Regions from separate parts of the Bacillus yunxiaonensis genome, predicted to be linked through region 1. Evidence: riboswitches for the same ligand, from Rfam matches in the RefSeq annotation. Region 1 holds a riboswitch; each other region holds the start of a gene.

Region 1 (3,142 bases):
TTCTTCGCAAGAGCTTTCAGCAAGTACAGAAGAGAATAGTAGGGCTGTACAAGAAATTGCAAGCTCTATTGGAGGGCTAAACGAGGGCGCACATTCTCAGCAAACTTCTGTACAGCAATGTCTAGAAATTGTCAATGAGATGGGTAATAAGATGCAAGGAATTACAGAAGTTGCAGGGCACGTAGCGGAGGCTGCTGAAGGAATGGAGAATCATTCTGCTAAAGGTAACAAGGCGATTGAACAAATTATTCAGCAGATGAATTTAATACAGAAAGCGGTCCAAGATTTATCTTTTATTATTTATTCGCTGGAAAATCGTTCAAAGCAAATTAGTGATATTGTTACAGTGATTACAGGGATTTCAAATCAAACAAATTTACTTGCTTTAAATGCTTCTATTGAGGCAGCGCGTGCTGGAGAGTCTGGAAAAGGTTTTGCAGTTGTAGCGGAAGAAGTGCGGAAATTAGCAGAACAAACGGAAACATCTGCTAAAGATATTTCTAAACTTATTAGTGAAACACAAACAGAAACTGAACAAGCCGTTGTTTCGATGCAAAAAGGATCACAGGAAGTGGAATCTGGTATTTCTCTTGTGCAAAATAGCGGTGTGTTTTTTGCAGAAATTTTACAGTCAGCACAGTCTGTGACAAAACAAGTAAAAGAAGTATCAGGAACATCAAGCTTGATTTCGCAAAACAGTAAAGATATTGTTCATTTAGTAAATGATCTTTCAAATATTGCAAAGACATATGTCGAGAGTACAAACCATGTAGAAGAAGGTATGAAAGAGCAGGAAATGTCTGTTCAAGAAGTAGCAGAATTAGCAAGTTGTTTAAATGTGCTTGCCTATGAATTGCGAGAGCTTATTGGAGAATTTAAAAGCTAAAATATCATAAAAAAGCAGAAGTGCTAACCGCTTCTGCTTTTTTATATATGTTATCTCGATATTTCGGTGCACTAAGGCCAACACTGATGGAAGTTTTACTTTGCAAAGAATTTCATTATGAATTTTCTTTGATATGTGTAAAGATATTAATAGAAAATATAATAATAGCAAGAACAACAAGAATGCTACCGCCGGCAACAAACGGAATAGCAGCATGATGTCCATAAATCTCAAGAGCCAGTGCGATCATCATAACTGGCAGCCCAATATTAAGCAGCCAAAAGTGAAATTTCCCTAGTTTAGACTGACCAGCCTCTTGAAAGATATGATATAAAATGCCAGCTACCATCATTGAAGCCCAGCCAAGAAGCAGCAAGTGAACATGTACACTTTTTAATGCAAAATTCAGAGACATTGACATATACATCCCCATGCAGACGCCGATGATAAAATAAATAGAAGAAATCTTTATAAAGCGAATGCCCATACAAATTCCACCTTTCCGTATTAATTTGTGAGTACAATAGAATATATGAAGATGAACTTGAGGACAGTATCATTAGATGGAAAAATTTAATTTTATTTGTTCACAAAAATAATACGTGCTACAATGAAAACGAATTGGAACAGGGGAGCCTATGTGGCTGAGAGGATGTAATAAAGCATCGACCCTTAACCTGATCTGGATAATGCCAGCGTAGGGAGTTGTATCAAGAATCGTAGCATATGTTATTCTATGGTAACTTGAATATAAGGCTTTCCTGGCTTCATGACAGGAAAGCCTTTTCTTTTTTCGTAAAACGCTTATATAAGGAGGAATTTAGTATGTCACAGCAAGTTACAGTTTCATTTTCAGTTGTACCACAAGCGAAGCATAAAGATGTATATTCAGTTGTAGATAAAGCAATTGAGGTTGTTCAGCAATCGGGTGTGCGCTATGAAGTTGGCGCGATGGAAACGACAATGGAAGGAGAGTTAGATGAACTTCTGGACATTATTAAACGTGCGCAACAAGCTTGCATAGATGATGGGGCAGAAGAAGTGATTACTTCTATTAAAATCCACTATCGTCCAAGCACAGGCGTAACGATTGACGAAAAAGTGTGGAAGTATCGTGAAGATCATGAAAAAACAGAAACGATCTAACATAGCAATTACAACAATTTGGCTTTTCCTTCTCATTGCAATATGGGAAGGAGCTGTTTCGGTATTCCATATTGAATCGTGGATTTTACCGAAGCCTTCTGCGATTGTACGTGAACTTATAGAAATGAAAGATTTACTACTTCCGAATACAATGCAGACGCTGCAAGAAGTTTTAATCGGATTATTTTTTGCGATTGTACTTGGAACGAGTATTGCAATTATTATGGACGTCATCCCATTATTCCGTGTTTTAATTAATCCATTATTAGTGATTTCACAAACGATTCCGATTGTCGTGCTAGCGCCTTTATTTATTATTTGGTTTGGCTACGGAATGCTGCCAAAAGTAATGGTTGTTATTCTCGTATGCTTCTTTCCGATTGCACTTAGTATTTTAGAAGGTTTTCAAACGGTAGATAAAGCAATGCTGAAATTGCTTCAAACGATGCGAGCAAGCAAGTGGCAAGTATATCAAAAGGTGAAATTTCCGGCAGTATTGCCATACTTTTTTTCAGGATTAAAAATTGCCGTTACATATAGCGTAATGGGAGCTATTATTGGAGAATGGCTTGGTGCAAGTGAAGGGCTAGGTGTTATGCTGACAAGGGCAACAAAATCCTTTTTAACAGCACGTGTATTTGGGATAGCCGCTGTTATTGTCGGTGTAACGTTATTGTTGTATTTTATTGTTGAATTGGTGGCAAGACTAACAGCACCATGGATTTACAGGAAGGATGAGGGAAAATGAAAAAAGGGTTAAAAATGCTATTAGCAGCTTCGTTACTATTTTCATTTGCAGGTTGCTCAGCAGAAAAGAAAGCGGAGAGTAAAGAGAAAAAAGTAACAGTGGTATTGGACTGGTTTCCAAATACAAATCATACTGGTTTATATGTAGCAAAGACGAAAGATTATTATAAAAAACAAGGATTAGATGTAGAAATTATTCAGCCTGGTGATAATACTTCTGTTGAACAAATGGTTGCATCCGGAAAAGCTGATTTTGGTGTAAGCTACCAAGAAAACGTAACAATAGCACGTGGAGAAGACGTTCCAGTTGTATCAATTGGTGCAATTATTCAACATAATACATCTGCGTTTGCATCTCTAAAA
Region 2 (3,142 bases), on a different contig from region 1:
AACAAATAATGGTGCCAAAGCTGTAACTGGAATCGTTTGGGAAGCAACTAATAGTGGATAAAATGCTTTCTCAGCAAATGAGCTCATACTCATCACCATTGCTAAACTAACACCTAATACAACGGAAATGACAATACCAATAACTGTAACAGAAAGAGTTGCTGGTAAATGCACCGTAAGCAATATATCCCGCAAATCCCATATTTTTTGAACAATGGCACTTGGGGATGGTAAAATGTACATTTCATCGAGAATCCGCGCCCCTACTTCCCAACCAATAAGAAAAATAGCAGCAACAATAAAAGCTGGAACATAGTCTACAATTCTCTTCATACAAGTACCTGTCTTTGTAACATCCCAATGAGTTCATCTTTTAATGCCAGCATTTCTGGACGATGCAAATCCTTTCGAGATCGTTCTTGTCCAAGAGGTACAATCCGCTCTGTTAATGATGTAATGGGCTGCTCTGTTACGATAAAAATACGATTGGAAAGATAAAGCGCTTCCTCTACATCATGTGTAATAAATACAATCGTTTTTTGCCAATGTTTCCATTGTTCAAACAGCCACTCTTGCAGATATGCTTTCGTCAATGCATCGAGTGCACTAAATGGTTCATCTAATAGTAAAAGGTCGCCGCCCGTTAACAACGTACGAATAAAAGATACACGTTGACGCATTCCACCTGATAAATCTTTTGGCTGTTTATTTTCATACCCTTGCAGTCCAAACTGCACCAATAATTTTCGTGCTTGCATTTGTGCTTCTTTTTTCTTCACACCTTGACATTCAAGAGGCAATGCTGCATTTTCGATAATCGTTCGCCATGGAAGTAACATATCTTTTTGTGGCATATAACCAACAGGATGATTCGTTTCTCCAATTACATCAATAGTGCCCTCGCTTGCTTCCTCAAGTCCTGTAATGAGTCGAAACAATGTACTTTTTCCGCAGCCACTCGGACCAATAATACTAACGAATTCTCCTTGTTGTACTGCAACATCAAGATTCGCTATAATCTGCTTCTCCTCATAATGAAAGGAAACATTATGAAATTGTAGTATGTTCTTGCTCCTCAAAACCCCACATCTCCTTACGATATGCCATATCCCAGAATAAATATTCAAAACGACTGGAATATAAGAAGATTTCTTCTAAACGATTTCGTTCTTCTTCTGTTTTTCCAATTGTAATTTCATTAAATAAATCAATTAACCACACGCAAAGATTTCCATATTCTTCAGAACTATACCCTTGAATCCACTCGCCAAAAAATTCATGATCGCGTGCTCCTGGAATATCATTCAAGCGCTTTCCAATCTCCCAATAACTCCACATACATGGAAGCAACGCTGCAATTAACTCAGCAAGTGTACCGTTTTGTGATACAGACATCATATAGTTTGTATATGCTAGATTCATAGCAGACGGCTTTGCTAATTCCATTTCTTCAACAGAAATTCCTAAACGCTTTGCATATTGTTTATGAATCGTCATTTCTCCATTTAAAATTCCATCGATTTGTTCAGCAAACTTCGCCATTACTTTTGGATTTGTTGCTTTTACAACACCAATTGCATATAATTTTGCGTAATCTAACAAATACAAATAATCTTGAACAATATAATATTGAAATCTATCTTTCTCTAATGTTCCATCTCCCATACCTGTTACAAATGGGTGATTATGACTCTTCTCCCAAACAGGTTGCACCTTTTCAAATAGTCTTTCACAAAATGTCATCTCCGCTTCCCCTTCCTGTATATATGTTTCCAAATAAAAAACCACTTCTATATAAGAAGTGGTCCACAGCAAACAAAAGAAAAACCTATTTGTTGTTTCCACTTCCCTACGCTAGTATCACCTAGATCAGGTTATAAGGGTTAAGGTTTCTACCTCTCTCAGCTTTCAAGCACCCCTAGTGGTGTTCTATAAAATTTTCAATAAAAAATCCCCGTTTCTATACGCAAAGAAACGGGGACGTTATATATATCGTCCAAATTGCTTCCCTACGCTAGCATCATCTAGATCAGGTTCAAGGGTTAAAGACTATAGGTCTTACTCTCAGCTAGCAACACTAGCTCCCCTAGCATTATATTCATTTAACATAGTCAGTATACCATCGCCATATATCATCGGCAACTCTTTTAAGTTATAAAGTCAAATTTCCATATGTGTTAATTTTAGACAAAAAGTGATTAGTTAGGTCACTCTATGTCTTACGAGAGACTTTTCATCTTAAAGCTTTCCCCTAAAATATCAATGTTTTGAGCGAGATAAAGTGAAACTTCCATCAGGGGGGTTCTTCATCCTCCACTAACGGTTATCTCCCACCTATCTTCTTTGTTTTCTCAGAACTTTGAGGTGGGAGTCTTACTGCCCTAAAGTAGCGGGATAAAATATCATTCTATGTATTTTGTAAGTTCAGAAAAACGCAAATTCCTTCTATCTATTTCCATAACACTGATAAATCTGCTATCCTTTTATTATATGACTTTATAGTATTAAAAAATGTTCATTTATTTTTCAGTATTACATTTCTATGCATACAAGACAAATTAAATATTGTTATATTATAATTAAGGATATAGAAATTTATTACATAAGGAGGCCTCTAATTATATGAACATGAAAGCCGCAGCAATGACAGCAGCTACTGTCGCAGTCGCTTCTATGCTCCCGTCTATGACAGATTCCACTGTACAAACCGTATCAGCACAGCAAAAAACAAAAATAAAAATTGGTTATGTAAAAACGAATACATTACAAGTGTACACTAGCCCTAAAGCAACAGATTCTGTTATTGAAACCATTCCAAAGAACACTCCAGTTACAATTCTTGAAACAACAAACGAATGGTATAAAATTCACACTCAAAATAAAACTGGCTATGTAAAAAAAGAAGCAATTTCTTTAGCAAAAACAAGCAATAGTAAGCAACAATATATCGTTAATGCAGATGCATTAAACGTTCGCTCTGAGCCAAATACGCAATCTGAAATTATTGATGTATTACCGAATGGAAAATTTGTTACGATTCAAGAAGAACAAGAGGGATGGTATAAAGTTATACATAATGGAACAAGTGGCTATGTAAAGAAAGAATTTTTATCTAACGTAGCTCAGCCATTAGTAAAAGGAA
Region 3 (3,142 bases), on a different contig from region 1:
TAGGGATAAATCTCCTTATTTGCCATATTTTAATTGTAACAAATAATTTACAAAATGTAATATAAAATATAGATATAAGGAAAAAGGGATAATATGATGTTTATAGTGCGTGTTGCAAAACGTATTCTTATATATAATTAGAACTCTTAAATAATATAATAGTTACATATTATGATGTATAATAAAACCTTACAATTTTGTAAGGTTTTTTGTAAGGTAAATCGATAGTTTGTACTACCTTTTTTGTATACACTACGTATGTGTAAGGCACACACATTTTAGGGAAATAAGGCAAGCACTAAAAAAGAAAGGAGTAGGGGAATGGAGAGGCACTCGGCGGCTCTTTCTTTATTATTAGAGAATGATATGATTATGTTAGCTAATAATGAAGGTTGTAAAACTGTAGTTGATCAACAAGAAACATGGGTAGATTCACATGATAAAATTGTGTGGTACAAATGGAATGCGAGCTATAAAGAGAAAATAAAGAAGCAGCACATAGGGTATGAGATGCATAGAGTTGTTTTATGGAATGAGATGAAATCTTGGATTCATAAGCATAACGGTAAAAATGAGCGAGAGAGCAGCCGAGAGGTGGATACACTCCATTTTCAGACTCCTGAAATTGTAAGACACACAGATTCACATTAGGAAAGTAACATGGAAAACTAAGGCACAGAAAAAGAGCAGGTCGCTTATAGAAGCAATCTGCTCTTTTTCTATGATTAAGCGCGTTTCGTAATCAAGCGCGGTGCTGTTGTAAATAAAATGACAAGTAAAATTGCACATAATATGAAAGAACCAATCATTGTGCTGCCGTTTATGATGAAGGAATATAAAGCGGCTGACTGTCCTTTTGGTGCATATTGACCAAAGAAAATAACGCCGGCAATAAAGTGCCAGAAGTAACGAGCTAGGCTGCCGATAAATGTAGCAATAATGATATACATAATTGCTTTTGTTTTTTGACTATTGGCAAGTGCTTGTTGAATTGGTGTATGAAATAATCCAGCAAAGCCGATAAAAGCAAATGCAATGAAGTATTCAATAAACATTTGTACAGGCGTTAAAATGTATGCATCTCCTACGACAATTTGTAGTAATCCCCAAACGAGACCACTTAAGAAACTAGCTTTAAATCCCCAGCGATAAGCGATAATAAAAATTGGAATCATAGCAAATGAGATAGAACCGCTTGTTGGAAGTTTAATAGATAGCGGCAAAATGTCGATGACTAATGCAAGTGCTGCAAGAATCGCTGCCTCTATCATCGCTTGTAAATTTGTATTACGCATGTATAAATCCCCCTACATCCAAGTTACAAAAAAAGAATCATTATCATAGGGGAATATTGAAATATACAAGTTACAAATAACTATTTATGTATATACGTTTGCACAATTCCTGCGTTAGCATTAACTAACAGGTTCAAAGGGTCGGAACGATGTGTTCCCTCTCAGCGACGTGGCTCCCCCTGTGACAACGAGATTCTTAGATTGTTAATATTATTGTAAATTAAAATGGATAAGAATGGAAAATAAATTTTAGCATAGCTATGTTATATAAGATAAAACCGTAAAAAATAGTGATAAATTGACACAATATTGTATAGTCTTTCTTTTGGAGTTCATGTTATAATTGATATTGATAATAATTATCGTTATCGTCTGAGGGGGAGAAATCATGAACTTAGTTGATATGAATATAGATGAAAAAGTACGTGTGAAAGATTTACAATCTCTTGATAAATTATTAAAACGTCGTTTAGCTTCATTTGGATTTGCTGAAGGATGCGAACTTTGTGTAAAACAAAAGGCAATGTTTAATGGTCCGTGTACATTAGAATGCCGCGGGCAATTAATCTCTATTCGCCATTGTGATGCGAAAATGATAAAGGTGGAATTGGCGTGAATAAAGTTGCTTTACTAGGGAACCCGAATACGGGGAAAACATCATTATTTAATGCGCTTACTGGTTCTTATGAATATGTAGGGAACTGGAGCGGAGTAACTGTAGAAAAAAAGATTGGTAAGTTAAAAGATAAGAAGGGAACTTTAATAGACTTACCAGGTGTATATAATTTAAACCCTGTGTCACGTGATGAAGGGGTTGTTACACAATTTCTCTTAACAGACGAATTTCATCATATGTTAAACATTGTAGACGCTTCTCAATTCGAACGTAATATGCATTTAACTTTGCAATTATTAGAATTTGGTAAGCCGCTCTCAATTGGTTTAAATATGATAGATGTTGCCAGGCAGCGTGGCATTATAATTGATGTGAAGAAACTAACTGAAATGCTCGGTGTAACAGTCATTCCGGTTATTGCAAGGAGCGGAAAAGGCTGTGAGGAATTATTAGCTTCTCTTCACGAGAGTGATCATGTAGAACAGAAGCCACTTATTCTTTCTTATGGTGAAAAGGTAGATGCAGGAATTCAGCAAGTTATGGATAAACTGCAACAAACGAATTATGAGCACCCAAGATGGCTTACACTTCAATTTTTGAGCAATAATGAAGTAGTAGAACAAGAGTTAAATCAATTGCCTATTTATAAGGAACTTGTAGCAATCCGCTCTGCATTAGAAGCAGAACTAGACATAACGCTGGAACAGCATATGTACGGAGCACGTGCAGCGTATATTGAAAAGTTGAAAACAAATGTTATTCGTCATGAGAAAGAAGGAAGCATTCCTTTTTCTGAACGAATTGATAAATTAATTACCCATAAAATTTGGGGGCTTCCGATCTTTTTAGGGATCATGTATTTCATTTTTCAGGTGACGTTTTCGTGGATTGGAACACCTTTATCTGATCAACTTGATGCATTTATCGGGGGACCGTTCACAGATTGGGTAACAACAGCTTTAACTAATATGGGGGCATCTGAATTTATTCGAGCGCTCATTACAGATGGCGTAATTGCCGGTGTCGGTGCGGTAATCGTATTCGTTCCACAAATCCTTGCATTGTTCTTCTTCATTTCATTATTAGAAGACTCTGGATATATGGCGCGTATTGCTGTTGTCATGGATCGTATTATGGAGTTTTTTGGACTAAATGGAAAAGCATTTATTCCTATGATTATTGGATTTGGTTGTAATGTACCAGGTGTTATGGCTGCGAGAACGATTGAACA

The links. Region 1 has a riboswitch for thiamine pyrophosphate ahead of WAX78_RS20375 (MTH1187 family thiamine-binding protein). Riboswitches for the same ligand answer to the same signal wherever they lie in the genome.
Region 2: it holds a riboswitch for thiamine pyrophosphate, as region 1 does, so the genes downstream of both, tenA (thiaminase II) here and WAX78_RS20375 (MTH1187 family thiamine-binding protein) in region 1, are expected to answer to the same signal.
Region 3: it holds a riboswitch for thiamine pyrophosphate, as region 1 does, so the genes downstream of both, thiT (energy-coupled thiamine transporter ThiT) here and WAX78_RS20375 (MTH1187 family thiamine-binding protein) in region 1, are expected to answer to the same signal.

Annotation. Positions count from the first base shown of each region.
Region 1 is NZ_JBAWSV010000008.1:106,246-109,387, reverse strand. Features, by position in the region: gene WAX78_RS20385 (methyl-accepting chemotaxis protein) at 1-886, shown strand, start outside; gene WAX78_RS20380 (cytochrome-c oxidase) at 1,002-1,373, opposite strand; TPP riboswitch at 1,505-1,607, shown strand; gene WAX78_RS20375 (MTH1187 family thiamine-binding protein) at 1,712-2,032, shown strand; gene WAX78_RS20370 (ABC transporter permease) at 2,010-2,780, shown strand; gene WAX78_RS20365 (ABC transporter substrate-binding protein) at 2,777-3,142, shown strand, end outside.
Region 2 is NZ_JBAWSV010000006.1:6,175-9,316, reverse strand. Features, by position in the region: gene WAX78_RS17400 (ABC transporter permease) at 1-333, opposite strand, end outside; gene WAX78_RS17395 (ABC transporter ATP-binding protein) at 330-1,079, opposite strand; gene tenA (thiaminase II) at 1,048-1,743, opposite strand; TPP riboswitch at 1,830-1,930, opposite strand; TPP riboswitch at 1,990-2,098, opposite strand; gene WAX78_RS17385 (SH3 domain-containing protein) at 2,623-3,142, shown strand, end outside.
Region 3 is NZ_JBAWSV010000010.1:83,069-86,210, reverse strand. Features, by position in the region: gene WAX78_RS22125 (hypothetical protein) at 322-651, shown strand; gene thiT (energy-coupled thiamine transporter ThiT) at 726-1,295, opposite strand; TPP riboswitch at 1,384-1,485, opposite strand; gene WAX78_RS22115 (FeoA family protein) at 1,684-1,911, shown strand; gene feoB (ferrous iron transport protein B) at 1,908-3,142, shown strand, end outside.